3 regions of the Sporosarcina sp. FSL K6-6792 genome follow, and region 1 is predicted to be linked to each of the others. Evidence: riboswitches for the same ligand, from Rfam matches in the RefSeq annotation. Region 1 holds a riboswitch; each other region holds the start of a gene.
What was found. Region 1 has a riboswitch for lysine ahead of MKZ26_RS09335 (Na+/H+ antiporter NhaC family protein). Riboswitches for the same ligand answer to the same signal wherever they lie in the genome.
Positions count from the first base shown of each region.

Region 1 (10,059 bases):
ATAAGCCTCGATTACTTTCGGATTATTACGGATTTCTTCAGGAGTTCCTTCAGCAAGAAGTACACCATGATCCAATACGTAAATACGTTCACAAATCCCCATTACCAAATTCATATCATGTTCAATTAATAAAATGGTTAGATTGAATTTCTTACGGACAAATGCGATTAACTCCATTAGCTCTTTCGTTTCCTGCGGGTTCATCCCAGCAGCTGGTTCATCAAGCAGTAACAACTCCGGGCCTGCGGCTAATGCGCGTGCAATTTCAAGCCTCCGCTGCTTCCCATATGCAAGATTTTTTGCATCTTCATCTCTATATTTATCCAATTCAAAAATCTTGAGGAATTCCATTGCTTTTTCTTCCATTTCTTTCTCCCCAGAAAAATGGGATGGGAGGCGTAGCATAGAACTTAGAACTGAATGCTTCGCTAATGAGTGATAAGCAACTTTAACATTATCCAAAACGGATAGTTCATTGAACAACCTAATATTTTGGAATGTCCGACTAATTCCCCTGCGTGTTACCTGATAAGGAGCCATACCATTAATACGTTTCCCTTTGAATAAAATATCGCCTTCCGTAGGCTTATAAACACCTGTCAATAAGTTGAAACTCGTTGTCTTACCCGCTCCATTTGGACCAATGAGCCCAATAAGTTCACCTTGATTGATTTCCATATTGAAATTCGAAACTGCCTTCAGCCCGCCAAACTGTATACCTACATCTGTCACTCTCAGTAACGGTTCACTTGTCATGCTGGCTGCCTCCTTTCGAACCTCTCCATAACTTGAAGTAATCCGTTATTTCCATTGTTCCCATTAAGCCTTTTGGACGATAAAGCATAACAATGATAAGTACTAGACTATAGATGATCATGCGTGTTTCAGGATAACTTTGTAAGAATGTGGAAACGATTGTTAATAATATTGTTGCAACAATTGCTCCTGACAAACTTCCTAAACCACCCAACACAACATAGATCAAAATATCGATTGACTTTAAGAATCCAAAGTTAGCAGGTTGAATAATGTAAAAGTTATGTGCATACAAAGCCCCAGCAACTCCTGCAAAGAAAGAACCAATTGCAAACGCTAATACTTTGTAATACGTTGTATTGATTCCCATAGCGTCCGACGCAATTTCATTCTCTCGAACTGAAATACACGCGCGACCATGCCTTGAATTTGTAAAATTGACGATAACTACTATTGTAACGAAAAGACAGATAAACGCAGAGGTCCATGTAGTTAAATGCGTCACTTGCATCCCTGCCGCTCCACCTACATATTCAATATTCAAGAAAACAATACGAATAATTTCCGCAAATCCAAGTGTAGCAATTGCTAGATAATCGCCGCGTAGCCGTAAACTTGGAATCCCAATGATTAGCCCTGCAATTGTAGCAATAACCCCTGCCGCTAAAATTGCAACTGGAAATGGCAGTTGCAATTTCATCGTCACGATTGCCGAAATATAGGCTCCCACTGCTAGGAATCCTGCATGACCAAGTGAAAACTGTCCTGTAACACCAATTACTAAGTGCAAACTGACGGCCAACATAATATTAATTGCCATAAAGATTAATGTATTAGAATGAAAATCATTTAATATACCTACACTTATGAGCACTTGAATAACCGTATAAACGATTAGAGATGAAGCAATAAATGACCAAAACTGTTTTGACTTTTTCATGATATTGTTTCACCTACACTTTCTCACGTGTATTTTTACCAAAGAGTCCCGACGGTTTGAAGATGAGTATTAAAATCAAAATGACGAATGCCGCAGCATCTCTCCAAAGAGAGAAACCAAGCGCACTGACAAATGTTTCTACTACTCCAAGCACAAGACCTCCAGCCATGGCTCCGGGAATAATTCCAATTCCACCAAGGACAGCTGCGACGAATGCTTTCAAACCAGGAATAATACCCATTAACGGGTCAATCTTTGTATAATAAATACCGAAAATAACGCCCGCTGCACCAGCCAAAGCTGATCCAATCGCAAACGTAGCCGAGATTGTGTTGTCAACATTAATTCCCATCAGCTTAGCTGCTTCAGCATCATAGGAAACAGCTCGCATCGCTTTTCCGATTTTCGTTTTATGTACAACAAATTGAAGAATGATCATCAATGTGACAGAAACAGAAAGAATCAGGATTGACTGACTGCTTATTTGAGCACCGAAAAAATCAAATGATTTATTGCGTAGTACTTCTGGATACGCATTAGGTTGCGCACCACGCATATAAATGACACCATTTTGAATAAGAAGTGACACCCCAATTGCAGTAATCAACGCCGCGATTCTTGTCGCATTTCGTAATCTTTTGTAGGCTATTCGTTCGATAAGAACGCCAATAACTGCGCAGGAAGCCATTGATAATAGTAGGGCAGGGATGAATCCAAGACCCCAACCCGCGATGGAGTAATACCCAATAAATGCACCAATCATAAAGATTTCACCATGTGCGAAGTTTATGAGTTTGATAATTCCATAAACCATTGTATAGCCGAGTGCAATTAACGCATAAATACTGCCGAGTGAAATACCGTTTATTAGCTGTTGTAACCATTCCATTAACTTTTCACTCCTTTTCCAGCTTTAAAATAAGGCTTAAAAAAGGAATGAGGGGAGGACATCCTCCCTCCATTCCTACAGTTTTAATCAAGGATTAACTTTTGTATTGAAGACTTGTTCGCCGTCTTTGTATTCAAGAATAGTAGCCGATTTGACTGGGTGATGGTTTTCATCAACCGAATACAAGCCAGTTACAAGCTCAAGATCTTTTGTTTCAGCTAGAGCATCTTTAATCTTCACAGAATCTGGACCGCCTGCACGTTTAATAGCATCAGCTAATAGATAAACCGTGTCATAACCAAGTGCATTAAATGCGTCAGGTGATTTACTATATTTGTCATTGAACTTTTTGTTGAATTCTTGAATGATACCGTCTGGATCTTCAGATGAATAGTGATTTGTTGTAAATGTGTTATTCAATGCTTCTGCACCGGCAAGTTCAAGTAGAATTGGAGAATCCCAACCATCTGCTCCCATAAGTGGAACAGTGATACCCATTTCACGAGCCTGTTTAACAATCAATCCTACTTCTTCATAGTATCCAGGGATGAAAATGAATTCAGGATTTGCTGCTTTAATACGTGTAAGAGTTGAACGGAAATCAGAATCTTTACCTACGTAAGATTCTTCAGCAACAATTTTACCACCTGCAGCTTCAAAGTCTTTTTTGAATGATGATGCAAGACCTTTTGAATAATCGCTTGCATTATCAGAGAAAATGGCTACGTTTTTAACACCAAGATCATTCGCTGCAAAGTTTGCTGCAACCGTTCCTTGGAATGGGTCAATAAATGACGTACGGAATACGAATTCATTAACGTCCCCGTTATCTTTTACTGTTACATTCGGGCTTGTCCCAGATGGACTGATAAGTGGTGTTTCGTTGCCATTAGCGATTTCAGCCTGTGCAACAGTAGCACCACTTGTAGCTGCTCCGATGATTGCAATTACTTTATCCTGAGTGATCAATTTAAGCGCTGCACTCGTTGCTTCGGCAGGCTCAGACTTATTATCGACTTTGACAAGTTCAATTTCCTTGCCATCAATACCGCCTGCAGCGTTAATTTCTTCAACTGCAAGTTCAATCCCTGATAGTTCGGAAGTACCATAAGAGGCAACAGCACCTGATAATTCAAGGTTGACTCCGATTTTAATCGTATCGCCGCCCTTAGATCCACCTGTGCTTCCTTCCTCAGCTTTGTCCCCTGCACCACACCCTGCCAACAATCCGACTGCTAGAGCGGAAGCGGCAAATACACTTGCAAACTTTTTCAATTTCATATAAAATCCCCCTTTTGATTGATACTTCCGACAATTTAAATCGAACTAGTACGACAAACGATTTAGCATTCCGAAAGATATCATTTTGTTTCCGCTTACATGCCTATTGTAAAACAAACTTTCTATTCGGTCTATAGAGAGTTTTCAGTTCTCATCTTCCGGAGTTTAATTTCTTCGGATAAGTCTAACAGTTAATAGAAAGATCAGTTATTCAATATCATCCTTTCCTAATACTTTTAACTAACCATTGAATGGAAGTTCACCATTTTCTGATTACTTTAGTCTTAACGCCTAGTATATATACCTATCTGACTATTGTCAAAACATTTTTTTGTTAGAAAACTATTTTATACATAATAAAGAAGCGGTAAAAAGTTCACCGCTTCCAATCATTTACTATTATAAAGACAGCTGTGTTGCCTCTTTTTTAGCTTTCATCGTCCAAACAGAAAACAATACTACAAGAATAACAATAACACCAACTAGACCTATCCATATGGAGCCTGTGATACCTAAGATGATGTAGCCCATTGTGGCCACCAATGCACAGATTAATGCATAAGGAAACTGTGTCGCAACGTGATCTATATGGTTACAGCCTGCACCTGTAGAAGATAGAATCGTTGTGTCAGAAATCGGTGAAGCGTGATCACCGAAAACCGCTCCCGCAAGAACTGCCGCAAGCGCTGGCAGCAACATTTCTGGTGACGCTTCAATCATTATTGTTCCGGCAATTGGCATAAGAATCCCAAACGATCCCCAAGAAGTTCCTGTCGAAAATGCCATAAGACAAGCAAGGACAAACATGATAACGGGAAGGAAGCTAACTGGTATATTCGATTTCAATACAACGTCAGATAAGAATATGCCCGTATCCATTTTTCCGATTAAGAACGAAAGAGACCAAGCAAAGATCAGTATCAAAACAGGTGGCATCATTGCCTTCGAACCGTTTATTACTGCACTGCCCATAAGAGAGAGACTCGCCGTTTCATTGTTTTTCATCTGTAAAATATACAAAATACCTGCAAGTAGTGTAGCTGCAATTCCGCCAGAAAGTAATGACAGAGCAACATCTGTATTTTCAAAGATTGACAAAAGGTTCATTGATCCGCCGGCTAAATAACCTGTCCAAATCATAACCGCAAATGTCACTGCAACAAGTGTGACGATAGGTGCGACTAAATCTCGAACGCGGCCATGTGCGTGTACTGGGAAGTCTTCTTTTAACTGACCTGGAATTGTTTTAGCAGGATCAAACAATTGACCTGTTTCTGTAGCACGTTGTTCATGTTTCTTCATTTCGAATATATCAAAATTAGTCCACGCAAGGAAAAATACCATTGCAAGTGTTGCGATAACGTAAAAATTCATAGGCGCCATCATAATGAAGGCAGATAGTGGTGAATAGCTAATCGCTGCAGCACCACCAAATATAAGTGCAAGTTGGCCGATTAAAAAGGCACCCCAACTTGAAATTGGTGAAATGACACAAATCGGTGCTGAGGTTGAATCGATGAAATAAGCTAGTTTTGCTCTTGAAACTCGATGCTGATCTGTAATCGGACGAGCAATTTGGCCAACTGCCAATGCATTGAAATAGTCATCCACAAAAATAGCTATACCGAGAAATACTGTGAGCAGTTTTGCACCACGTTTTGTTTTGATGTGCCGCACTGCCCATTCTGCAAATGCCCTGCTTCCACCGGATAAACTAACAAATGCAGTGATAACCCCTAATAGAAGGATGAAAAGGATAATGTAAATGTTCCCTGTATTCAGTCCACCATCCCAAAATGTAGCCTTAACTGACTCCCATAAATTTTTTAATGATTCAACAGGTCCGAACGACGCCGCCAGCAGAGCACCTGAGACTATTCCTGCTCCGAGCGACAACAGCACCCGTTTAGTTGCAAACACCATAATAATTGCGATTAGTGGTGGTAAAATTGATACCCATGTTCCTATCATCTACTATTCCTCCATTTAGTCGGGTTGAGGCCCTGTATAGGGGGAATAAAAAAACGGCTACTAATTACACTCAGCAGAGTGCATCAGGAGCCGGCTTTATCTACGTTTCGTTTGTTGGATAACTAATACTGCTTATCTAACTCACGACTTGTAGCTCATCATACATGTTCAAGAATGTATGACAGTGTTATCCCTATTCGGAATAACCCCAGCCTGATAGATCCCGACGATCTTACCAAACTTCGGCAAAGCTTCCTTTTACACACGGTCATCGGTGTCAATCTCGCGTGTGTGACTAATAAGCAATGCAGCCTCTACCCAATCGATATTTCAATCCTCTACTAGCCTATCAGTTATCCACAGCATTTTCAAGTCCCTTTTCATTCCTCTATCGCGGGAGGGGCTGGAACTTCGACCGATGGCGGATCCCCACCACCAGTCGTATAGATTTGAGGTACTGTTGATTGAATTAGTCCCATAGCTACCGGAATCTTCTGTGTCACTACACTTTGCTTTGTTGCAAGTGGGACAATGATTTGGACATTTACTGTTAATAATATATTCACTTCAACAACGGCATTGTTAATACCAAATTCACTAATTTTTGTATCTATAGTCGCTTGTACTTGACCTATGACATGAAAACGAATCGGTATTTTAGGCCCTAAGTTTCCTAGTAATGGAATATTTGCCGCTTGAGCAAGAGGGACAAAAAAGACAATTCCCTCTTCACGTTTCATTGCTTGCGAATCAAATTCTATCTCATCTGTTGGTAATAAGGCTAGATTGCCCGCTTCAGCCTGTTGAAGATGGGACTCGACAAGACCATGTGTCTCCGCTAATACTCTGTTGATGATTTCAGTGTTGAATTTCACCATCCCTTTAGAATCGTTCGGGACGTTTACAATGATATCATTGACATCAAGTACATTGGCAGTCCTTGAATTGATGGCTTTATTGATAACATGGGCCGCGATTTTTTCTGTCTGTACCTCTGCATATTGAATATAAATTGGGGCAAGCCTTGCATTAATAATGTAAATAAAAAGGGCAATTGCGATAAGAATTGCAGGAATAAGAAGGGGTAACAATTTGCGTTTTTTCTTCCTGGATTTTCTAGTAACTTGGCCGTGAAATCTCAAGACGACTCCTCCTACTATACGTTATGCAGGAAGCTAGTCGTTCATTCTTTAATTAGTGTGGTTCCGTACCAACCAAGCACATCCCTGATTAATTCAGGCATATAGTACTCTATTTCTGCATGTTTAAGCGATGGAAAGAAAAAACCGAAAGTGAACATATCCAGTGTTGCAAGTGTATATTTTTGACCTGATACAACCTCCCGATTGCCCGCAAAAAGCTGATCATTTCTATTTTTATAAAGTCTTTCATGAATCATCGCACCCATTAACGAGCCACGGAAACCAAGTCCTTTGATTTCAATTTGCGGCCACTCTTTCGTTAATGACAGCTCATAGACTTCTTTCAATTCTGATCCATCGAGTGTAATGAGACATAAATTGATTGGATGAGGTAGAAGTGAATGTAAATCCTCTTTTGTCACCCACCCCTTTTCGAGACTACCTAGAAATATTCCTGCGTTAAACATGGCACAATCCGCTTGTGAATAAGCAATGAGCGCTCTACCAAAGAAAGAGGACAGCGAACTAACATCAAATAGATTTTGAGATAAGTGAGAAGGATTATAAAAAACTTGTTCCTCCATTGCCTGCTTTCCTATTTTGATTAGATCATTTACTTTTTCAATATCTTTTTCATTGCTTTCAATCGAATCTGTCCTGACAAGTTCCGCATCCATTTGTAAAAGTTCTTTAGCATCCGTGTTAAATTTCACGGTTACATGACCAACATACTCACCGTATTTACCTGTTGCAGCCAAAAGTGTATTACCAATCAATTTGCCGTCATGAAATAGATGATGCGTATGCGCGCCTAAAATGACATCGATTTCTGAACATTCTTCTGCAAGCTTTTCATCTTCATGGATTCCCATATGTGATAGACAAACAATTACATCCGTCTCAGCAGCAATGCTTTCAGCAACAAGCTTTAAATTTTGGCGAGGCGCCGTCACTTGCCAGCCGAGCTTCAAATAGAAGGCTTTATATTCTGCAGTAGCTCCTATAACACCAATTCTTGTCCCTTGCTCAGTAACGTAGATTCTATAAGGTAACAACCATTTTGGACGACTACCATCTTCTTCGTATAAATTACTTAGAATGACATCGAACTTGGCATCCTTATAAAGAGTAGATAAAGCCTCTTTCGACATGGTAATTCCTTCGTTGTTGCCGATTGTTACCGCATCATAGCCTGCTTCATTCAACAATTGGATGTTTCCTTGACCTTTCGTCCCTTCCGTAAATGGATGAGAACGATCAACGTGATCTCCGATGTCAAAATGGTAACAAGCATCTCCTTCTATTAAATGCTCGCGCTTTTTGTCACAAAGAAGCCTACTAATTTGCGGCCAGCTTTCAAAATGACTGTGGATATCATTTGTATGATAGAAATGAATTGTTTCAACCTTGTGATTCATATGTCACCCCATAAGTCCGTCAATAATCGATCTGATTCCTAGTAAGAGCAGGATAATTCGCAGTGCAACAACAAGCGTTTCCGATTTCATCTTCTGATTTAACCGAGCACCTATTTTAGCCCCGATATAAGCTGCTGGAATGACTGGAATCGTATAAAGCCACGGTACATTGCCAAGAGAAATATGCGTGATTGAGTTGACGAGAGCTGATAAAAACACCATGAACATGGATGTACCGACTGCGACATGAGGTGGGAATAAGAAGAGTAGAATCATCGCTGGTACGAGGATTGAACCTCCGCCGATGCCGAAAAGACCTGATGAAAAGCCAACAACAAATGACAGTAGTAATGCAAACCAAACAGGATAGCCGTAAACAAAAGTCTGCTCTGTATTATCTATGAAAGTTCTTTTTTTACCGTGATTGACAAACCAGCTGACCGGTTTCAAATATTTACGTACCAGAAGAAGCGTCGATAATAGAATAAGTAAAATACCAAAATAGAGATTGAATGATGGCAGGTCAAGTCCTTTATTTACAAATGCACCGATAAGTGTCCCGGGAACACTTCCTAAGAAAAAGATGAACCCACTTTTGAAATCAATTGTTTTTGTCTTCATATAAGAAATTGTCGACGCCAAGCCCGTAAAGATCATCATAATAACAGATAGCCCAACGACGGTTTGCGGTGTAATTCCATCGATTAAACCAAGGTTAATGCCAACGTAAAGTGTTGCTGGCACCAGAATGATACCACCACCTAATCCGACAAGTGCCCCAACAATTCCAGATGCTAGACCGATAACGGCCAATAAAATAAATTCCATCAAAATTCTCCTTCAAAAAAGTCGAGCTGCTTCGGCGTCAGACTTTCGTAGTTGATATTGAACATTTTTTGAAAATGTTTCGCGTTTTGTGCTGCATGTCCGCCGGAATTATTGTTGAAAATGACGAAAACCTCATTCGTTTCTTGTTTTAATTTTTGAACAGCTGATTGAATCTCCTTCAGCTCAGTGTCATTGTAGTTATACAGATATCTCACTTTACGCCATGCTTTATCATCACCCGTAGTGTTGCGCCACCCTGCTACATTACGGCCGTGCAATCTAACAAGAACCTTATCCGGACGAGTGGTATTTGCTATTAGCGGAATACTCCCCTGCCCTGCTTGCGGTTCATCGCACACCGAGTGAATTACGTTCAGTTTCTTCAAAAAAGACAGAGTTTCTAGTTGAAATTTGGGTGAATACCATGACTGATGCCTAAATTCAACGGCGATATCGAATCCATGCAATTTAGCGCAAACGAAGCAAATTTCCTCAACATTCTCTTTTGTACAGTCAAACCATGGAGGGAATTGGACAAGAATCATCGCGAGTTTGCCTGCTTCTTGAAGTGGTGTAACCGATAGCCGGAAAAGATTGTACATTTCATCCACAGATGCATACGGGAGTTCACCCCGATGATGCCCAGTCATACCCTGGTATGCCTTGACAATGAATCGGAAGTTATCTGGCGTTTCTTTAATCCATTTGCGAATATTACGCTCCGGCTGAATGGCATAAAAAGTAGCATCCAGTTCGACGATTGGAAAGTGTGCACTATAATCAAGTAATTTTTCTTTCTTCGAAGAGGAAGAGTTATATACGTCCGGATGGTCA
Region 1 is NZ_JBBOSA010000001.1:1,928,730-1,938,788, forward strand. It holds gene MKZ26_RS09315 (ABC transporter ATP-binding protein) at 1-756, opposite strand, end outside; gene MKZ26_RS09320 (branched-chain amino acid ABC transporter permease) at 746-1,696, opposite strand; gene MKZ26_RS09325 (branched-chain amino acid ABC transporter permease) at 1,710-2,585, opposite strand; gene MKZ26_RS09330 (ABC transporter substrate-binding protein) at 2,673-3,866, opposite strand; gene MKZ26_RS09335 (Na+/H+ antiporter NhaC family protein) at 4,266-5,837, opposite strand; lysine riboswitch at 5,981-6,162, opposite strand; gene yunB (sporulation protein YunB) at 6,218-6,979, opposite strand; gene MKZ26_RS09345 (bifunctional metallophosphatase/5'-nucleotidase) at 7,021-8,397, opposite strand; gene MKZ26_RS09350 (sulfite exporter TauE/SafE family protein) at 8,401-9,225, opposite strand; gene MKZ26_RS09355 (DUF72 domain-containing protein) at 9,225-10,059, opposite strand, start outside.

Region 2 (10,059 bases), 630 kb from region 1:
CGAGAAAATCACCGGTGGAAAACTAGTTGAAGGATATGGCCTTACGGAAACATCTCCCGTTACCCATTCAAATTTCGTTTGGGCAGACAAACGAGCTAAAGGATCAATTGGTGTCCCTTGGCCGGATACAGATTCTTGCATACTTGGTCCTGAGTCATCAGAACCGCTGGCGAATGGAGAAATTGGTGAAATTGCGGTAAAAGGCCCTCAAGTGATGAAAGGCTATTGGAATAGACTGGAAGATACGGAACAGACTTTCCGCGATGGCTGGTTTTTAACTGGGGATCTTGGATATATGGATGACGAGGGTTATTTCTATGTTGTTGATCGTAAAAAAGATATAATCATTGCAAGCGGTTTCAATATTTATCCACGGGAGATTGAAGAGGTTCTTTATGAACATGAAGCGATACAGGAATGTGTAATCGCGGGTATCCCAGATCCGTACAGGGGTGAAACTGTCAAAGCCTATATTGTCTTGAAACAAGGAGTTACTGTAACGGAAGAAAAGCTTGATAAGTATTGCCGAGAGAATTTAGCATCGTTTAAAGTACCGCGACTTTATGAATTCCGTACAGAATTGCCGAAAACAGCTGTCGGGAAAATTTTACGCCGTGCTTTGATTGATGAAGAAAAAAAGAAAGCTGAAAAGGAATTACTTCCACTGTGATGAAATGCTTGACATAGCAGACGTTAACAACTAATATGAAAATATGAATGAATCATCATTCATATTTTCTTTTTGGTGGTGATATATAGATATGAAACGAGATAGACCAAAATATAAGCAAATAGTAGATGCGGCAGTCATTGTCATTGCTGAGAATGGATACCATCAAGCCCAAGTTTCGAAGATAGCAAAAGAAGCGGGGGTTGCTGACGGGACAATCTATCTTTACTTCAAAAATAAAGAAGATATCCTGATATCTGTTTTTAGAGAAAAAATGGCGATTTTCGTAAATAACGTCGAAGTTATATTGAAACAGGATATTGATACATCTGAAAAACTATTCAGACTGATTGACAGTCATTTTCGCATTCTGCATGAAGACCGTCACTTGGCAATAGTTACGCAACTAGAACTTCGTCAATCGAATAAAGAATTACGTCTCCGAATTAACGAAGTACTAAAAGAATATTTAACGCTCCTAGATGTAATTTTGAAAGAGGGAATCGTGAACGGGGCGCTTGACGAAGGCCTTGATATCCGACTTGCTAGACAAATGGTATTTGGCACAATTGACGAAACAATCACTTCATGGGTGATGAATGATCAAAAATATGATTTAATGAAACTATCACCCGAAGTACATAGGCTGATTATGAATGGAATGAAAGCTTAACTTGAATCAAATTAAGCAGCCTCGGGCGGATGTCACAAATTTTGAAGGGGGTTCGGGAAGGCAACCAAAGTTCGCCGCGTGTTGCGGCAAAGGTTGCATACCTGCATCCAGTAGGCACAATCCAAAATTTGGACGCAATTAGGCCGAGGCGTAATTGATGGAAAGTGGGGATGAAATGGAGTTTCTAACAGTAGCAATTGATGATGGGGTAGCTGTTGCGACAATTAACAGGCCACCCGCGAATGCGCTTTCACGCGCACTCATACTGGAAGTGAATGCATTACTTGATCAAGTGGAGAACGACGATTCTGTACGAGTCATCGTGTTTCACGGAGAAGGCAAGTTTTTCTCGGCTGGAGCAGATATTAAAGAATTTACATCTGTCACTTCAGGTGAAGAATTTTCAAAACTTTCCGCAAGCGGACAAGAAGTTTTTGAACGGCTTGAACGTTTCTCTAAACCGGTTATTGCGGCTATTCATGGCGCGGCACTGGGTGGTGGGCTTGAACTAGCGATGGCCTGTCACATGCGGATTGTAACTGAAAATGCGAAACTGGGCTTGCCGGAATTGCAATTGGGTCTAATCCCCGGTTTTGCTGGGTCACAGCGTCTTCCGCGTTACGTCGGCATGCCGAAAGCAGCGGAGATGTTATTAACGAGTGATCCAATCAGTGGGATAGAAGCAGCCCGTCTAGGACTTGCCAATCATGCTTATACAGATGAAGAACTCCTACCTAAAACAATGGAGCTTGCTAAGAAGATTGCTAAGAAGGGCCCTGTCGCAGTGAAAGCTGCACTAGAGATGCTGCAATTTACGAAGCATCCTTCTTATTATGAAGGCGTGAAGGCAGAAGCTGATTCATTCGGTGAAGTTTTCGTCTCTGAGGATGCAAAAGAAGGAATTCAAGCATTCCTTGAAAAACGTGTACCTGTATTTAAAGGGAAATAATTAAAAAGTTAGGGAGGCCAGCAATATGAATATTTATGTACTAGTAAAACGGACATTTGATACAGAGGAAAAGATCACGGTTTCTAACGGTAAAATTTCTGAGGATGGTGCGGAGTTCATCATCAATCCTTATGATGAATATGCAATTGAAGAAGCTATCCAGGTACGTGACGCAAATGACGGCGAAGTAACTGTCATTACAATCGGTGGAGAAGACGCGGAAAAACAACTTCGCACAGCGCTTGCAATGGGTGCAGACAAAGCGGTTCTAATCGATACTGAAGATGACCTTGATGAAATGGATGAATTCACATCTGCTAAAATTATTGCTGAGTATTTGAAAGATAAAGAAGTAGATTTGATTCTTGCAGGAAACGTTGCAATTGATGGCGGTTCTGGACAAGTGGGTCCACGTGTGGCTGAACTTCTAGGCATTAACTACGTAACGACAATTACGAACCTTGAAATCAACGGTACATCCGTCAAAATCATTCGTGATGTTGAAGGGGATTCTGAAACAATTGAAACGTCACTGCCATTACTAGTGACTGCTCAGCAAGGTCTTAACGAACCACGCTACCCGTCACTTCCAGGTATTATGAAAGCGAAGAAAAAGCCGCTTGAAAAGCTTGAACTAGATGATCTTGACCTAGAAGAAGATGACGTAGAAGCGAAAACACAAACAATCGAAATTTACCTTCCGCCGCAAAAAGCTGCTGGACGTATTCTTGAAGGCGATATTTCTGATCAAGTGAATGAACTTGTAAATCTGCTTAAAAATGAAGCTAAAGTAATCTAATCAGACTTTTAATTGTAATGGAGGGACTATAAATGTCTAAAAAAGTAGTAGTACTTGGGGAAGCACGAGAAGGAGCTTTGCGTAACGTTTCATTCGAAGCGATTGCAGCTGCTAAAAAGATTTCGGGAGGCGGAGAGGTTGTCGGGGTATTGCTCGGCGATGCTGTTCAGTCACTTGCAGAAGAAATGATTCATTACGGAGCTGACCGTGTCGTTACTGTGGAACATCCACATTTGAAACTATATACTTCTGACGCATTCAGCCAAGCGTTTATGGCAGTTTACGAACAAGAGAAACCGGAAGCTATTGTGTTCGGTCACACAGCTTTAGGGAAAGATTTGTCACCTAAGATTGCTAGTAAACTAGCATCAGGTTTAATCTCTGATGTAACTACTATTGAAGGCGAGGGCGATGCTGCGGTATTCATCCGTCCAATCTTCTCTGGTAAAGCATTTGAAAAAGTGAAGAACAAAGACGGACTTCTATTCATCACAGTACGTCCGAATAACATTGCGCCTTTAGAGCACGACGCAGGCAGAACAGGCGACGTAGCTGCACTATCTGTTGATGTTACCAATCTTCGTACAATCATTTCAGAAGTTATTCGTAAATCGACAGAGGGTGTCGATCTTTCAGAAGCGAAAGTTGTTGTTGCTGGGGGCCGTGGCGTGAAAAGTGCGGAAGGCTTCGAACCATTGCAAGAACTTGCGACACTTTTAGGTGGAGCAATCGGTGCATCTCGCGGAGCATGTGACGCGGATTACTGTGACTATTCTCTACAAATCGGTCAAACTGGTAAAGTTGTTACACCGGACTTGTACATTGCTGCAGGTATTTCGGGGGCGATCCAACATATGGCGGGAATGTCTAACTCGAAAGTAATCGTGGCAATCAATAAAGATTCAGAAGCGAATATTTTCAAAGTAGCAGACTATGGAATTGTTGGTGACCTATTCGAGGTTATTCCGATGATGATTGAAGAAATTAAAAAAATTAAGACAAACTAATTTAAAGTGAAGCTCCCTCAACAGTGGGGAGCTTCTTTCAATAACTAAGCATATATTTAGCCCGTCATATAGCTGCATGCTATAATACAGACATAGGTTATCTATTAAGAGGAGGAAAATTTATTATGGCTATTATTCACGCGACTGATCAGAATTTTGACGAAAACATTAAAGAAGGACTTGTCCTTGTTGACTTTTGGGCACCTTGGTGTGGACCTTGTAAAATGATCGCTCCAGTTCTTGAAGAACTAAACGGCGAAATCGAAGGTAAAGCAAACATTGTTAAAGTTGACGTTGATGACAACCAGGAAACAGCTGGTAAATACGGTATCATGTCAATCCCTACTTTGGTTCTTTTCAAAGATGGAGAAATTGTTGACAAAGTTGTCGGCTTTAAACCAAAAGAAGCACTTGCTGAATTGATTGCAAAACACGCTTAATTAGTAACTTAATTTAGCAGAAGTTCAAAATCTGGGCGAATTATTTTTTGCGATGAAAGCGAAGCGGCAGTCGCAAATAGCCGAGATGTATTTGATAGAATAACCGGGTCCTTCATTGGCACCCGGTTTTTTGGTAGGTGAATTAGATGAATGAGTTAATCGCAGAAAAGTTGGCCATATTACCGGAGTTGCCAGGCTGTTATTTGATGAAAGATAGGCAAGGGACAATCATTTATGTGGGAAAAGCGAAAGTGTTGAAAAATCGAGTTCGTAGTTATTTTACGGGTAGCCATGATGCTAAAACACAGCGACTTGTGGGAGAAATCATAGACTTTGAATATATTGTCACTTCAACCAATCTGGAAGCGCTTGTCCTCGAGTTGAACCTTATCAAACAGTATGATCCGAAATATAATATCATGTTAAAAGATGATAAGACCTATCCCTACTTAAAATTAACGGCAGAGCGTCATCCGAAACTAATCATTACGAGACAAGTGAAAAAAGACAAAGGGAAATACTTCGGTCCGTATCCTCATGCTTTTGCCGCCGGTGAAACGAAAAAGTTGCTTGACCGGCTCTATCCTTATCGAAAATGTCATACGATGCCTGATCGGGTCTGTTTGTATTACCATCTTGGCCAGTGCCTCGCCCCTTGTGTCAATGAAGTGGAATTGGAAACGTACAAGGAAATGGTTGATGACATTACCCGCTTTTTGAATGGCGGTTATAAAAGTGTGAAAAAAGAATTGACGGAAAAAATGGCTGCAGCTGCGGAGAATTTGGAGTTTGAGCGCGCGAAAGAATACCGCGATCAGATTGTTAATATTGAAGCGATTATGGAAAAACAGGCGATGACGATGAGTGATTTCACTGATCGTGATGTCTTCGGATTTGCTGTGGACAATGGATGGATGTGTGTTCAAGTCTTTTTCGTCCGGCAGGGAAAGCTAATTGAACGGGATGTATCGCTATTCCCGGTTTATCAAGAACCGGAAGAAGAACTGCTAACGTTCATCGGACAGTTTTACGGTAAGTCCAAACATTTAATCCCGAAAGAAATCTTGTTGCCTCAGGGAATGGATAGTGAAATCGTCCGTCAACTTCTAGATGTCAATGTCTTCATTCCGCAGCGCGGTAAAAAGAAAGATCTCGTCCATCTAGCCATCAAGAATGCCGAGATATCATTGAAAGAAAAGTTCCAACTTATTGAACGACAAGAACTTCGTACAATTGGCGCATGTGAAGAACTTGGCAAGGCGATGAATATCACCATACCGTACCGTATTGAGGCATTTGATAATTCACATATGTACGGTTCGGATGCCGTCTCTGCAATGGTGTCATTCCTTGATGGGAAACCGAACCGTAAAGACTACCGAAAGTATAAGACGAAGACTGCAGCTGCACACGATGACTACGCGGCGATGCGTGAGGTTGTAAGGCGGCGTTATATCCGTGTGCTAAAGGATGATTTGCCATTACCTGACCTAATCGTTATAGATGGTGGTAAAGGTCATATGGAAGCGGCCAGGGAAATCATTGAAGATGAGTTGAACTTGTCGATTCCAATTGCTGGACTTGCGAAGGACGATAAACACCAGACGGCGCAACTTCTCTATGGCAATCCGATTGAAATGATCCCGCTAAAGAGAACGAGTGAAGCATTTTACTTGTTGCAGAGAATTCAAGACGAAGTGCACAGGTTTGCAATTACGTTCCACAGGCAACGGCGCGAAACGAATTCATTGACATCAGCGCTCGATGGATTACCAGGCGTCGGACCGAAACGAAAAACATTATTACTCAAACACTTTGAGTCTATGAAAAAGATTCGTGAAGCATCCGTTGAAGAGCTGCAACAAGCGGGCTTGCCGAAGGTGGTTGCAGAATCAGTGGAAACGTATTTCCGTGAAGAGGCATTGCGAGAAGAGAAGTAATGTGATAGAGTGAACGCACTGAGTTTTTTCACTAAAAATTGCATATGTAGTGAAGATAGAGGTGCGGATACCAATAGTAAATCTCCGGAAGGCGGCAGCCTGATGAACGGGATTGAAAGGAGTATTCGCCGAAGCGGACCAATCGGCTGTCACGATTGTCCTGCTGGATTTCCATTGAATAAATGGAAGTCTGTCAGGTATAAAAATACCTGGAGAGCTATCTGAACGGGGCGGCTCTTCGGCGAGCGCTCCAATCGGACCGGCTCTCATACTTATGAGGGCCGTTTTTGCGTTCAGGCGGAAATTGGAGGGAAAATCATGGAACGAATTGTAATGAAATTTGGTGGCACTTCAGTTGCGAACCCCGAGAGGATTGCACGCGCTGCAAAGCTTGTACAAGGTGAGGTAAGTCGGGGGAATCAAGTTGCGGTTATCGTATCTGCAATGGGGAAAACAACGGATGAACTTCTAAAGCTCGCCGTGGAAGTTAATCCGAAAGCGGGCCGCCGCGAACTTGATATGCTACTTGCGACAGGTGAGCAAGTAACAGCATCCCTTTTAGCGATGGCAATTGCGGCACAAGGTTTGGAAGCTCGCTCATATACAGGGTGGCAAGCGGGTGTAACGACAGAGTCAGTTCACGGCAATGCGCGAATCGAGCAAGTCCATGCAGATAAGGTTGTATCGACGCTTGAATCGGGTGCTGTTGCAGTGATTACCGGCTTTCAAGGTGCTGACAGCTCAGGTGAGTTGACAACACTTGGTCGCGGGGGATCTGATACAAGTGCTGTGGCGATTGCGATTGCAATAGATGCAGCTATCTGTGATATTTACACAGATGTTGAAGGGGTATTTACGACAGATCCAAGATTAATTGGACAAGCGAAGAAGCTTGAGGAAATATCATATGATGAAATGCTTGAAATCGCGAATTTAGGTGCAGGAGTACTTCACCCAAGAGCGGTTGAGTTTGCCAAGAACCATCAAATGCCGCTTCGGGTCAGACCTGCACATATGGAAGGTGAAGGAACGATTATCAAGGAGGAAATTGATTTGGAAAACAATTTAATTGTTCGGGGCATCGCCTTTGAAAGAGATATCATTCGGATTACAGTTATGTATGACGTTCCATACAATGGCTCGCTTGCGAATATATTCACTGCACTTGCGGATCACCATGTTAACGTCGATATTATCGTCCAGACAATTATGGAAGGCGTACAGCCGTCTGTGTCATTTTCCATTAAGAAAGAGGATTTTGCAGAAGCTATTAATGTTTTAGAGACGGAAAAAGAAGCTCTTGGTTACAACAGAGCCGACTTTGAAGTGGGTCTTGCGAAAGTTTCGATCGTTGGAAGTGGAATGGTATCCAACCCAGGAGTCGCTGCACAAATGTTTGAGATACTCCGTAGTGCATCAGTTCCTGTGAAAATGGTTAGTACGTCTGAAATCAAGGTATCCGTAGTCATTCCAGAATCCGATATGGAAATAGCGGTGGCGGCGCTTCATAAACAATTCGGGTTAGACAACGACTGAAATATTTTTTTGTCTATTGGTTAACCATTTTATTGCAAGTGCCTGAAGAAAAAGGATACTCTATCACTTTTAATAAAGCCTTCTTTGCAAATTTTAGCTAAGACTATACAAGTTACAGTGCACTTCCATATAGAAAGTGACACTTCCTTAAAATCAAAAAGGAAATGCTATATAGATGGATCCAGCAGCCAAAATCCTATATTTGGCTGCTCTATTATGGATTTTGGAAAGTGGTTATGGATTCGTTCCCAAAAGCCCCTTATACGATTAACGAGAAAACTGCGAGAGGTGCAACCCAACGGAAACTGTACATAGGGTGTTTCATCATGAAAATAAGCAGTAATTTACTGGTTATTTTTAGTTATATATGTTGACATAAAGAAATCTCTGAACAACGAACGGCGCATGGAGATGCCTTCGCTGGAGATCATATAGAATCAATAGTTCAACATATATAGATTAGTTGTATGAAAAAGAAGATGCGCCCGATTTAAAGGATGCATCTTCTTTTTCATGCCTCAACTTTCGTTTTTAAGTCCCATTTGACTTGGAAATGGATGAGACCATCCTTTGCGTTAAATTCTCCGTAGCACTCAGTGAGCAATCCACTAAATTTCTGGTACTGTTGTGCAATGAAACCGGCTTCAAGTTGGCAAGATCTGTTTTGGGCATTTGTAGCGAAATCATTTTTTAAAGAATAAAAAGCCTCGTCTTTCAACGTCTTTTCGAGATGAAGGGGCCCCCATCCGGCTTCTTGAAAGAACTCAGGAAGTTCATCAACACCAAAAATCGGGAATTTTCGAGCTACTTCTTTTCCGGTCCAATAGAGGATTTCATCTTCATGTTTCCCGAGGATACTTGGCAACACGTGATCTCGTAAAATTTCATAGCCAAAACGGGTTGGTGAATCATATGTAGTATTTTCCAATCGAATATTCAACCCTTTCGGTTAAATGATAGCGTTAGTGAATCCAAGAGAATAATAATATATTAAATTCGGGCGTGTCGAAAAGCCCACATCGTCTTGACCTCTTCAAAACTGAGGAGTACAATGGTTATGTCATAATATTGTACCACGAAGAGGTACGTCGTCAACGGTCGCTTCATGTCGAAATGATGACAGAGGCGCACTGAAGGACTCAGTTAATAAAGGAGGGTAAAAGACTTGTCGAGAGAATCAGATTTTTATTTGCGTCGTCTTCATTCACTGCTCGGAATCATTCCAGTGGGGCTTTTTGTTGCCCAACACTTAGTGATTAACCATTTTGCCACACGCGGCCCAGAGGCATTCAACACTGCATCCAATTTCATGGGTAACTTACCGTTCGTACTGTTTCTTGAATGGTTCATCATCTACATCCCACTTATGTTCCATGCGTTCTATGGTGTGTACATAGCTTTCACAGCAAAAAATAACGTAAAGCGTTACGGGACTTTCCGAAACTGGATGTTTATGCTACAACGAATTACAGGAGTATTCCTAGTCGTGTTCATCGCATGGCACATCTTCCAAACAAGAGTTCAAAAAGCATTGGGAGCTGATGTGGACTACGATATGATGGCTGACATCTTATCGAGTCCATTCATGCTTGCGTTCTACATTGCAGGTGTCCTTGCAGCTACATTCCACTTGGCGAACGGCGTTTGGTCATTCCTAGTAAGCTGGGGAATTACACAATCTCCACGTTCACAAACCATCGTTACGTATATCTCAATGGCAATATTCCTAGTGCTTTCTGTAATCGGTATACAAGCACTACTTGCATTTGTTTAATTTGAATCAGCAGAAATCCCTGCTGATTCAAATCTGGACGCAATTACGCCGAGGCGTAATTGAATAACAACTTAACTAAATGACTACGAGATCACCTATAATTTGAGGAGTGAAACAATAATGGCAAAAAGCAGATTGATTGTCGTCGGCGGTGGACTAGCCGGCCTGATGGCAACTATCAAAGCCGCTGAAGAAGGTACGCCGGTTGACTTGTTCTCAATTGTTCCGGTTAAACGTTCCCACTCTGTATGTGCACAAGGCGGCATTAATG
Region 2 is NZ_JBBOSA010000001.1:1,296,295-1,306,353, reverse strand. It holds gene MKZ26_RS06255 (AMP-binding protein) at 1-670, shown strand, start outside; gene MKZ26_RS06250 (TetR/AcrR family transcriptional regulator) at 762-1,343, shown strand; gene MKZ26_RS06245 (enoyl-CoA hydratase) at 1,519-2,292, shown strand; gene MKZ26_RS06240 (electron transfer flavoprotein subunit beta/FixA family protein) at 2,318-3,091, shown strand; gene MKZ26_RS06235 (electron transfer flavoprotein subunit alpha/FixB family protein) at 3,124-4,098, shown strand; gene trxA (thioredoxin) at 4,224-4,538, shown strand; gene uvrC (excinuclease ABC subunit UvrC) at 4,685-6,478, shown strand; lysine riboswitch at 6,527-6,706, shown strand; gene MKZ26_RS06220 (aspartate kinase) at 6,797-8,014, shown strand; gene MKZ26_RS06215 (DUF2507 domain-containing protein) at 8,526-8,942, opposite strand; gene MKZ26_RS06210 (succinate dehydrogenase cytochrome b558 subunit) at 9,180-9,788, shown strand; gene sdhA (succinate dehydrogenase flavoprotein subunit) at 9,909-10,059, shown strand, end outside.
Region 2: linked by a shared signal. The riboswitch ahead of MKZ26_RS06220 (aspartate kinase) and the one ahead of MKZ26_RS09335 (Na+/H+ antiporter NhaC family protein) in region 1 are both predicted to bind lysine.

Region 3 (10,059 bases), 440 kb from region 1:
CCGTTTGTATAGTTGCTGAATTTCGATGTATAACACTAACTTTTCCTCCAAGTCCTTACCTCCAGTAAACTAATAATCCTAGCTTACTAGATGGCATGATTGTTGGCGAAAGTGTTCAAGGCATTCGAGCGAAAACTGTCTCTTTTAGTATAGCGGTTACACTTAACCCCGCGTCTAATATTACAGTACATTTAGCCTCTTCACATTCAGAAACAACAGTATGAACTACCCTATCTTTTATATTTACTAAATCACCTATTTCTCTTACCCTATTCTTCTTATCAAAATACATGTTTGCCATTACAAACGGAAAACCTACTATCTCTAATGTGGTCTTAATGATTTTTTCAGTTTTCATGTCTTCCCCCCTTCCCATACAAGGTAAATAATACCATAAACTAATTTAAATTCGCAGAAAACAATGCGAATTTTATAAATTGATTAAAATCCCCTGGATCTGTTCACCTCTTCCAATTTAACCAAATTGAAGTAAGTTGTGACCTCAACCATCGGGGAACTACAAGTAAAACATCACCAAGAACAATAGAGAATACGTTTTCGAACACAAAAAAACGATCACATTTCGAAATGTGATCGTTTTTATTAAAGTGACATTGAATACCCATGCCTCGCCAAATACTCTTCCTTCTCTTTATAATCCGGCATAATACTTCCGACACGTCTCCAAAATGAGCGATCATGATTCATATGATGTATATGACAAAGTTCATGGATTATCACATAATCGATGACTTCAACCGGAGCCATAGCTAGACGATAATTAAAAGTTAGCTTTTTATCCGAACTACAACTACCCCACTTGGCTTTAGACTCTACGATTTCGATGATTTTAGGCTTTACTTTTAGTTGTTTTTGATATATTTTTATCCGTTCTTCTATAATCGTCCTACAGCTGGCGATATAGAACTTCTTGAGATTTCTTTTAAGTACCTCTTCATTTAACTCACTACTATCTATTAACTCATGAAGAAAATGGTCTTTCCCAAGGTATAAGAACTTCCCTTGAGCGTGATACTCTCTTGCCTTAGGGGCTTCTCGAGCTACTGCAATTTCATGGGTTTTCTCCAGTATCAATTTCCCTTTACTTTCTATTGCACTGACAATCATTTCTTTACTTGTGCCATTTGGAGCTTTAACGGTTATGAAACCAAACGAATCTATCTGAATCGCTAGCTTCTTCCTATTTCCATACTGAATATTAAATTCTATAATTTCATTTTCAATTTCAACTTTCATAACTAACATCACCTTTATACATTTATTCCTAACTCTTGTTTATTAACTAATCCGCTGTTTTCTTTCTATTCTTAGCCACAATCCATCGATTCGCTTCCTGATACATTCATCTTAGTGTGTATTAACCATTCTGGCAACAAACGCTCCGTAGAGTAATTCAGGCGCTTCGTGTACAACTGCTTTTTGGGACGAAAGAACAGCAGTTCTTCTTATCTGGATATAATCCGCCAAAGATACAATTTTGTCGGCTGAAACTTTCTTTATGATTTTCTCTTTTTTAATAGTAAAGAAGTGTCACTTTCTATTAGGCATCACATGATTAGATGCATAGTCTTTCTTAAAAGTAAGCAAGAAGCACATTATGCAACGTTCAAGAGTACCCGAAATAGTCCAGTGAAAATGAAGGTCATCAAGCCCTTCTCACTAGTATTTTATTCAAATAAATGGGTCATCAATAGACGTGATAACATTTAAAAGAATATCAAGTCCCCATTAAATTCAGAACCTTTCTAGAACTCGACACCTTTCCCTTGCAATTGCGTTAGAATAGAGGTAAGGTTTGTCTAATTAGAAATTCACTTATTTCAAAAATTTTGAAGTAAGGATAGAGGCGCAAAGACCATCAGTACACACGTGGAGGATGATGAGATCCTGTGACATTTGTGGAAAGGGGAATTTGCCGAAGTGGAGAGAATCTCATTTTCTTGAAGCTGGTTCTGTGTTGAATAAACACAGAATTGTCATATAGGAAACTATATGGAGGGCTATCTTATGCAAAGAAATAATTTATTATTTCTACTGCAACAACGAGCCCTTGTTGTTGCTTTTTTGCGTTCATTCACTAACTGCCCTTCTTCCTCTATTTTTTTAAAATAAATTATAGGATGTGGAGAAATAATGAATTTCGGACAAGTATTAACTGCTATGGTGACTCCTTTTGATGAAAATGGTGAAATTGATTTTCAAGCTACAAAAAACTTAATTAATTATTTAATTGCTAATGGAACAGATGGCTTAGTGGTATCTGGTACAACAGGAGAGTCTCCGACGTTAACAGAAGAAGAAAAGGTCAAATTATTTAAGTTTACAGTGGACGTTGTGAATGGCAGAGTTCCGGTGATTGCTGGTACAGGCTCGAACAACACAAAAGCATCAATTGAACTAACAATACTTGCAGAAGATGTAGGTGTCGATGGTATTATGCTCGTTGCGCCATACTATAACAACCCATCTCAAGAAGGATTATATCAACACTTTAAGACAATTTCGGAGGTCACATCTTTACCGATTATACTTTATAATGTTCCCGGACGCAGTGTTGTCAACATATCTGCTGAAACAGTCATTCGCCTTTCAAAAATACCTAATATCGTTTCTATTAAAGAGGCAAGCGGTGATTTAGATGCGATGGTCGAAATTATTACTCATACACCTGAAGATTTTTCATTGTATAGCGGTGATGACGGTTTAACAATCCCAGTGTTATCAATTGGTGGAACAGGTGTTATTTCTGTAGCATCCCATATTATAGGAAGTGAAATGCAAACGATGATTAAACATTTCAAAAGCGGTAATATTCAAGAGGCAGCTAGGGATCATCGTAGACTACTACCAATAATGAAAGCGCTTTTTGCTGCTCCAAATCCATCACCTGTAAAAGCAGCTTTGAATTTAAAAGGAATCCCTGTCGGTGGTGTCCGCTTACCTATGATTCCTTTAAACGATGAACAACTAAGTTCACTACAACGAACACTAGATATCCATGAAAAAGTAACTTCTTAATAAACCATTGTGAAGGGTACCAGGTTCTAAAACAATTCACAAATCAATAAGAACCTGGCACCCATCACTCTATCTCATCGTCTATAAGCTTAGTGGGTGCAAAATTTAGACCCTCAGCGAGCCACGGAACCCCCTGGCAGCATAGTAGGATTCTGCTCCATTGTGATACACGAAGACAGTGTCGTAGCGCCAATCACAAAAGATAGCCCCACCGAGTTTTCTAATATTAGCAGGTGTTTGCACCCAGCTCGATGTTTTCATATCGAACTTTCCAAGTTCCTGCAACTCCCGGTATTGTTCTTCCGTTAAAAGCTCAATGCCCATGTCGGAAGCCATATCAAGAGCATTATTTTCTGGTTTATGCTTTTTTCTTGACTCCAACGCTTCAAGGTCGTAACAAACGCTTCTACGACCTTTAGGGCTTTCTATTGAACAGTCATAAAAAATATATTCGTCCGACTTTTTATCATGACCAACTACATCCGGTTCACCACCGGTTATTTCCATCTCATTAAGCGACCATAGTTTTTCAGTATTCGCTTCCAACTTCGCTTGGACTTTACTCCATTCAAGTTCTTTATGGCGATTCATGTTTTTCTCAAAACGAGCTTTCAATATTTCGAGTAATTCTTCACCTTGTTCTAGTGACAACTCCTTATTTCTCTTTGTCATACTAGTTTCCTCCCCTACTTTTTCATTATGTATAGAATACCCTTAATTTTTATAACGAGCTACCTTAAATAAAACCGGAGGAGAAAAATTTTCATTTTTCTCCTCCGGTTTATTTTTATGAATTGAAATCATATATTTGACCTTTAATCAAATACGCTGCGCTTTCAGCGATATTTGTGATATGGTCTGCTGTTCTTTCAAGATAACGATTTACAAATAATAATTGAACAAGCTGATTTGTTTCTTCTGGATGTTCACTTAGATACGTAGTCAGTTTTTTATAGTTTTCACGACTGCATTGATCCACTTCATCCTCTAAGTCGCCAACTTCTTTAGCAAGTACCATATTTTCCTCCAAAAAAGATTGGAGTGCTTTTCGGAGCATTTCAATTGATAGTTTATTCATCTTCTCTATATGTGTAAGTTCCAGTAAAGATGTTGCCTGACCAATCTTAATGGTTGATTTTGCAATATTTACGGCAAAATCCGCAATCCGTTCAATTTCAGACGAAATTTTAAGTACACCAATAATTTCGCGTAAATCCCTTGAAACAGGCGCTTCTTTTGCCATAATCCAGATTGCAAACTGGTTAATTTCCACTTCAAGTTTATCTATTGCTGTATCTCCCTCTATGGTTTTTATAGCAATTTCAACATCTTGTGTTTTCAAGGCTTTAACTGATTTTTCTAAGGCAATAATTGATAGTTCACCCATTTCGGTGATTTTACTTTTTAATTCCTCTAAATTTTTCTCGAAGTTTTCACGCATGATCCTTTGTTACCCCCTGTTATCCGAATCGACCTGTGACATAATCTTCGGTTCTTTGATCTTTTGGCGTAGAGAAAATATTATCTGTATCATCGTATTCAACAACTTCTCCATTTAAGAAAAACGCTGTTTTATCAGAGATTCGTGCAGCTTGTTGCATGTTATGAGTAACAATAACAATCGTATACTCTTTTTTCAATTTCGTGATTAGTTCTTCGACTTTTAATGTAGAAATCGGGTCGAGTGCGGAAGTAGGCTCGTCCATTAATATAACATCTGGTTTCATTGCAATGGCACGTGCAATGCAAACACGTTGTTGCTGACCACCAGACAAACCTAGTGCTGATGTTTTAAGACGGTCTTTTACCTCTTCCCAAATCGCGGCTCCGCGTAAACTTTCTTCCACAATTCGATTTAATTCTTTTTTATTTTTTATGCCTTGCCCCTTTGGACCATAGGCAACATTATCGTAAATGCTCATTGGGAATAAATTTGGTTTTTGAAATACCATTCCCACTTTTGTGCGTAATTTAATTACATCACTTGAATTATAAATTTTTTCCTGATCAATGACAACTTCACCTGTAATTTTCACACCATCAATTAAATCATTCATTCGGTTTAATGTTCGTAAAAAAGTGGATTTGCCACAACCTGAAGGACCGATTAAAGCAGTAACCTCATTTGCACGAATAGCAAGATCGACGCCGAACAGCGCTTGTTTCTCACCATAGAATAAATTCAAATCCGTTACATTAATTTTCGATGTACCTACTTTATGTTGCTCCATATGCGCAAATACCTTTCCTACTTGATTTTGTGTGATTGCTGGTTCCATTACTGCTGTACTCATTGATAAGCACTCCTTATTTGTTGGTTCCTTTGTTTAACTTTTTTGATATGTAGGTTGCTGAAAGGTTGATGATCAAAATGAGAACGATTAAGACGATCCCCACTGCTGCAGCAAGTTCAATGTCTCCCGATTCTTGTGTGACTAAATAGGAATGAACCGTTAACGTTCGAGCCGAAGAAAAGATTCCATTTGGCATGGCAGCAACAGTTCCGGCTGTTAAGAAAATAGCAGCTGACTCCCCAACAATTCGTCCAACAGAGAGGATGATACCCGATAATATCCCCGGCATGGCATTAGGTAAAATCACCTTGTATAAGGTTTGTAGCTTCGTTGTTCCAAGTGCTAACGAACCTTCACGATAGGAAGCCGGTACTGTTTTCAATGCTTCTTCTGTTGTTCGGATGATGACAGGCAAAACAATAATCGTTAATGTTAATGAAGCAGCAATAATGGACATACCTAACTTTAAGGTTGTTACAAAGAATACTGCCCCAAACAAACCGTAAATAATCGAGGGGATTCCTGTCAAACTTTCTGTTGCAAAACGTATGATTCTTACCAAACGCCCTTGTTTCGCGTATTCTTGCAAGTAAACGGCCGCTAATATCCCAATGGGCGTTGCGATGATCAATGAAATAACAATTGTGTAGACCGTTGTTACAATCATTGGCCAAATACCGCCGCCTCCAGTTGGTGAATAATCGCCAAAGATGAAATCGAAGCTGATTAAACGAAATCCTTTATAAAAGATGAACCCCACAATCATAACGAGGACAGCAACCGATAAGAAAGCCGAGAACCATAAAAGTCCACGTAACAAGTTATCTTTAAATTGCCTCATCTTAGTTGCCACCCTTCGCACTGATTCTGGCTAATACAAAATTCAAAATTAGTATAAATGAGAATAAAACAATTCCCGTTGCAAACAACATTTCTTGATGTGTACCGAATGCATAGCCCATTTCTAAAGCAACATTTGTCGTCAGTGGACGAACACTATCTGTTAAGCTCGTAGGGACGATTAAACTATTACCAGCTACTAAGATAACTGCCATCGTTTCCCCAATGGCCCTACCTAAACCTAATACGATTGCCGTCATAATTCCTGACTTAGCTGCTGGGACAATGACTTTAAATATTGTTCCAATATGAGATACGCCAAGCGCTAATGATCCTTCACGATATGTATGAGGGACCGCACGAATCGCCGTCTCTGCTACAGTCACAATTGTGGGTAACATCATGATTGCTAGCACAAGAATAACAGCTAGTAAACTTTGTCCTTTCACTAAACCGAACGTATCTTGTAAAAATGGAACAATGATCGCAAGTCCAAATACACCGTATAATACAGATGGAATACCAGCTAGTAATTGAATGGCCGGTGAAATAATTCTAGCTACCTTTTTAGAAGCAATTTCCGCCAAGAAAATTGCTGTAAATAAGCCAATAGGAACCCCAATAATTAATGCTCCAACTGTTGCATAAATTGATGCAACAATCATTGGGAATATACCGAATTTATCTTCACTCGGTACCCAATCAGTACCAAAAATAAAATCTATAAAGCTATAGCCACCTGCTACAAAGGGATGAGCTCCTTTATAAAATACAAATCCAATGATTAACAATAAAGTGATAACTGAAAGAAGTGCGCAAATCAAGAAAATTCTTGAAGACACCTTCTCTAACAAATACTTCCTTTTATTTGCTTTACCGATTGCTACGGCCTGCTCGTTAGTTGTTGGGATAGACACACTTTATTCCTCCAAAATCACACTCAAAATTATGGTTCCGTTTTCTTTAAGAATCTTTTATTTTATAGGAATGGCTCCTGCTTCAGCTGCAATGAGTTGTCCATCTTCACTTAAGATGAAATCTATAAATCGTTGGCCATCCTCTGTTAATTGACCTTCTTTATATAGAAATAAGAATGGTCTAGACAAACTGTATTGTTCTTTTAGAACATTTTCTGCATTTGCTGCTACGCCATTAATGTCGATTGTCGAAATGGAGTCATCGATATATTCAAATGAAATAAAGCCCACTGCATGTTTATTGTTCCCTACTGTTGTTTTAATATTACCGTTACCACTTGCAATAATTGCATTTCTTATTAATTCGCCAGAGCTGTAATCGACAATTTCTTGGAAAGCATCACGTGAACCTGAACCATCCTCGCGAGAGACAACAACGATTTCCATATCATCTCCACCAAGTTCTTTCCAGTTCGTCACAACTCCAGTAAAAATCTTCTTTACTTGCTCCATCGTAAGATCTTTTATTTTGTTAGTTGGATGAGTCACTACTACAATTCCATCATAAGCAATAACGACCTCGTTCAATCCACTCGCTATTTCTTCATCCTTTAAATCTCGTGAAGACATACCGATTTCAGACACGCCACTGATTGCGTTGGTAATACCCGCAGATGAACCAATTTGGTTTATTTCAATATTCGTATTGTCTTGCTCTGAATATTTGTGGGCTAGTTTTTCAGCAAGCGGCCCTACAGATGTTGAACCCGAAATAGACACGGTGGCATTACTACCTTTTGACGCTTGTGCGTTAGGTTCATCATTGCTTGTACATGCGGATAGTATAGTAATTAGAGACAGCATTAATAATCCCGTTTTCACTCTTTTCAACCTAGTCATTTGTGACCTCCTAGAAATAGGTTAGGAACTTTTCTATGTCGTATCTTGTCTAATACTAGAATAATCGCCTAGTGTAAATTTTCAACAGGTATTTTGTAAAGCTTTTGTAAATTTCATTAAAAGCAAGATACTTTATGTTAAAAATTGTTAAGAATTAATGCTCGACAAGATAACTTAGGATGAGTTAAAACTAAAACTTAAATACCTTCCATTTATTTCACAGTTATTCTAAGTAGATTGAATACATGATTTCAATTTTATAGTCTCACACAAAGCTGTGTAATCATCTCGTCATGTCGTAGAACACAGTTTCCAAAAGAACCGCCTTTTGTTCCACTGATGGTTTTGAAGGTTTACCGAGTGATATTCCCTTCTTTGTAAGCAGACCTATAACTATTAACTGTAAAGGGATGATGACCGATTATTTGGGCAATCTAATTGATTTTGGACGCCCTATTGATTACCTCTATACCCGTTATGAAGAGCTTAAAATCTTTAAATCAATTATGTTGTTTATTTAGTTTCTTATTAATTCTTAAATTCGACATATTAATCACCGGAATTGTAAAAAGCTTGAGGATTCAAATTTGAATCCTCAAGCTTTTTACATTTATATAGTATGTAAGTCTAACCATGCCACCTCTTCGAATAAAGCTTTTAAGGAACAATATAAAACTGTTCGTTTCGAATTGCATCAAAGAAATTATATAAAAATCTCCAATTGGATAAAAGATGGCACTATATACTTTGGCTACACCTCTCTATTTATCCTATCTAACCAGTTTACCGATGAAATTCCCCATACCAATTCACAATTACCCTGCCTATTTATCGTTTGACTATGTCTGTATAAGAGCCAATTACATGGTGAGTGGCATATATTACTCAACATAAAAGGTGAAGAATCAAGTTAAAAACGATTCTTCACCTTTCATTCAATATCTCGTTTCAAATCTCCAACCATGCAACGCATTCGACATATGTGTATTCACCTAAACCATCGTTCATGTAATTATTTCAGTTGCTTCCCTTTTAAATAGTTGTTTGTCATCAAATACTTTAACTAACAAGAAGTGAGCATGAAGAAATTAATTTTCGCACGCAACATTGGATTCATAGTTCAATGTTACATAGGAACTTTTTATTAAGCATTCTAGCTAACCTGATTTAATTAAAGTTTTTTTGCAAGACTTGAAATAAAAAACCATTTAATTGATAATCGTTATCAACTACTATATATTTAATAGTGACAGAAAATATAAATGTAAAGGGAGAGTATAATGGAAATATACTGGACTAAAATAAATAAAATTATTGAAGAAACTCCTGAAGTGAAAACATACTTGCTCGATCGTCCGGAGGACTTTTCATGGGAGGAAGGTTCCCACACTCATTTCGCACTTAAAGGTTTTAACGCTGGAGATAAGCCGAACCGTGGCTTAATTCGCCACATGTCAATATCCACTTTACCTCATGAAAATTCAATTGGCATTACAACACGTATCAGAGAACATTGCTCCGAGTTTAAAGCGACCTTAAGAAATCTTGAAGTTGGCAATGAAGTTGCAATATTTAAAACTCATTCGAATATACCACTTAAAAGAGAAAACAAAAATGTTTATCTATTGTCATCAGGCGTTGGCCTGGCAACTTTCAGACCACTTGTACTTGATTACTTTGAACGTGCGGAAAACGTCAATCAAGTTCATTCCTTAAACATCGATTCGTCAAAGGATTTCCTATTCTCTACTATTTTTGAATCTGCACCTGATAAGAAATTCATATCACGGTTCGTCGATAATCGGAAAGACTACTATGAAGAAGTGAAAAATCTAACTGCCGATAAAGACGGACAGTTCTATATAGTTGGCAGTGACGAATTCCTCATGCAGAATATTGAATTGCTGCGTGAACAAGGGATCAAACCAGAACAAATTATGCTCGATAAACGTCAACAGCAACTGTCTGAGTTTTTATGATTTTAAAACCGGGAAAAGATTCACCTTTTCCCGGTTTCCTTATCCTCAAATTAAATCTCCAACCAAGCCACACACTCCACATGACTCGAA
Region 3 is NZ_JBBOSA010000001.1:2,373,697-2,383,755, forward strand. It holds gene istA (IS21 family transposase) at 1-36, opposite strand, end outside; gene MKZ26_RS11605 (hypothetical protein) at 116-358, opposite strand; gene MKZ26_RS11610 (M48 family metallopeptidase) at 604-1,257, opposite strand; lysine riboswitch at 1,855-2,032, shown strand; gene dapA (4-hydroxy-tetrahydrodipicolinate synthase) at 2,155-3,039, shown strand; gene MKZ26_RS11620 (DUF4256 domain-containing protein) at 3,145-3,711, opposite strand; gene phoU (phosphate signaling complex protein PhoU) at 3,827-4,480, opposite strand; gene pstB (phosphate ABC transporter ATP-binding protein PstB) at 4,500-5,270, opposite strand; gene pstA (phosphate ABC transporter permease PstA) at 5,347-6,174, opposite strand; gene pstC (phosphate ABC transporter permease subunit PstC) at 6,176-7,090, opposite strand; gene MKZ26_RS11645 (phosphate ABC transporter substrate-binding protein) at 7,148-7,990, opposite strand; gene MKZ26_RS11650 (dihydropteridine reductase) at 9,271-9,969, shown strand; gene rlmD (23S rRNA (uracil(1939)-C(5))-methyltransferase RlmD) at 10,020-10,059, opposite strand, start outside.
Region 3: linked by a shared signal. The riboswitch ahead of dapA (4-hydroxy-tetrahydrodipicolinate synthase) and the one ahead of MKZ26_RS09335 (Na+/H+ antiporter NhaC family protein) in region 1 are both predicted to bind lysine.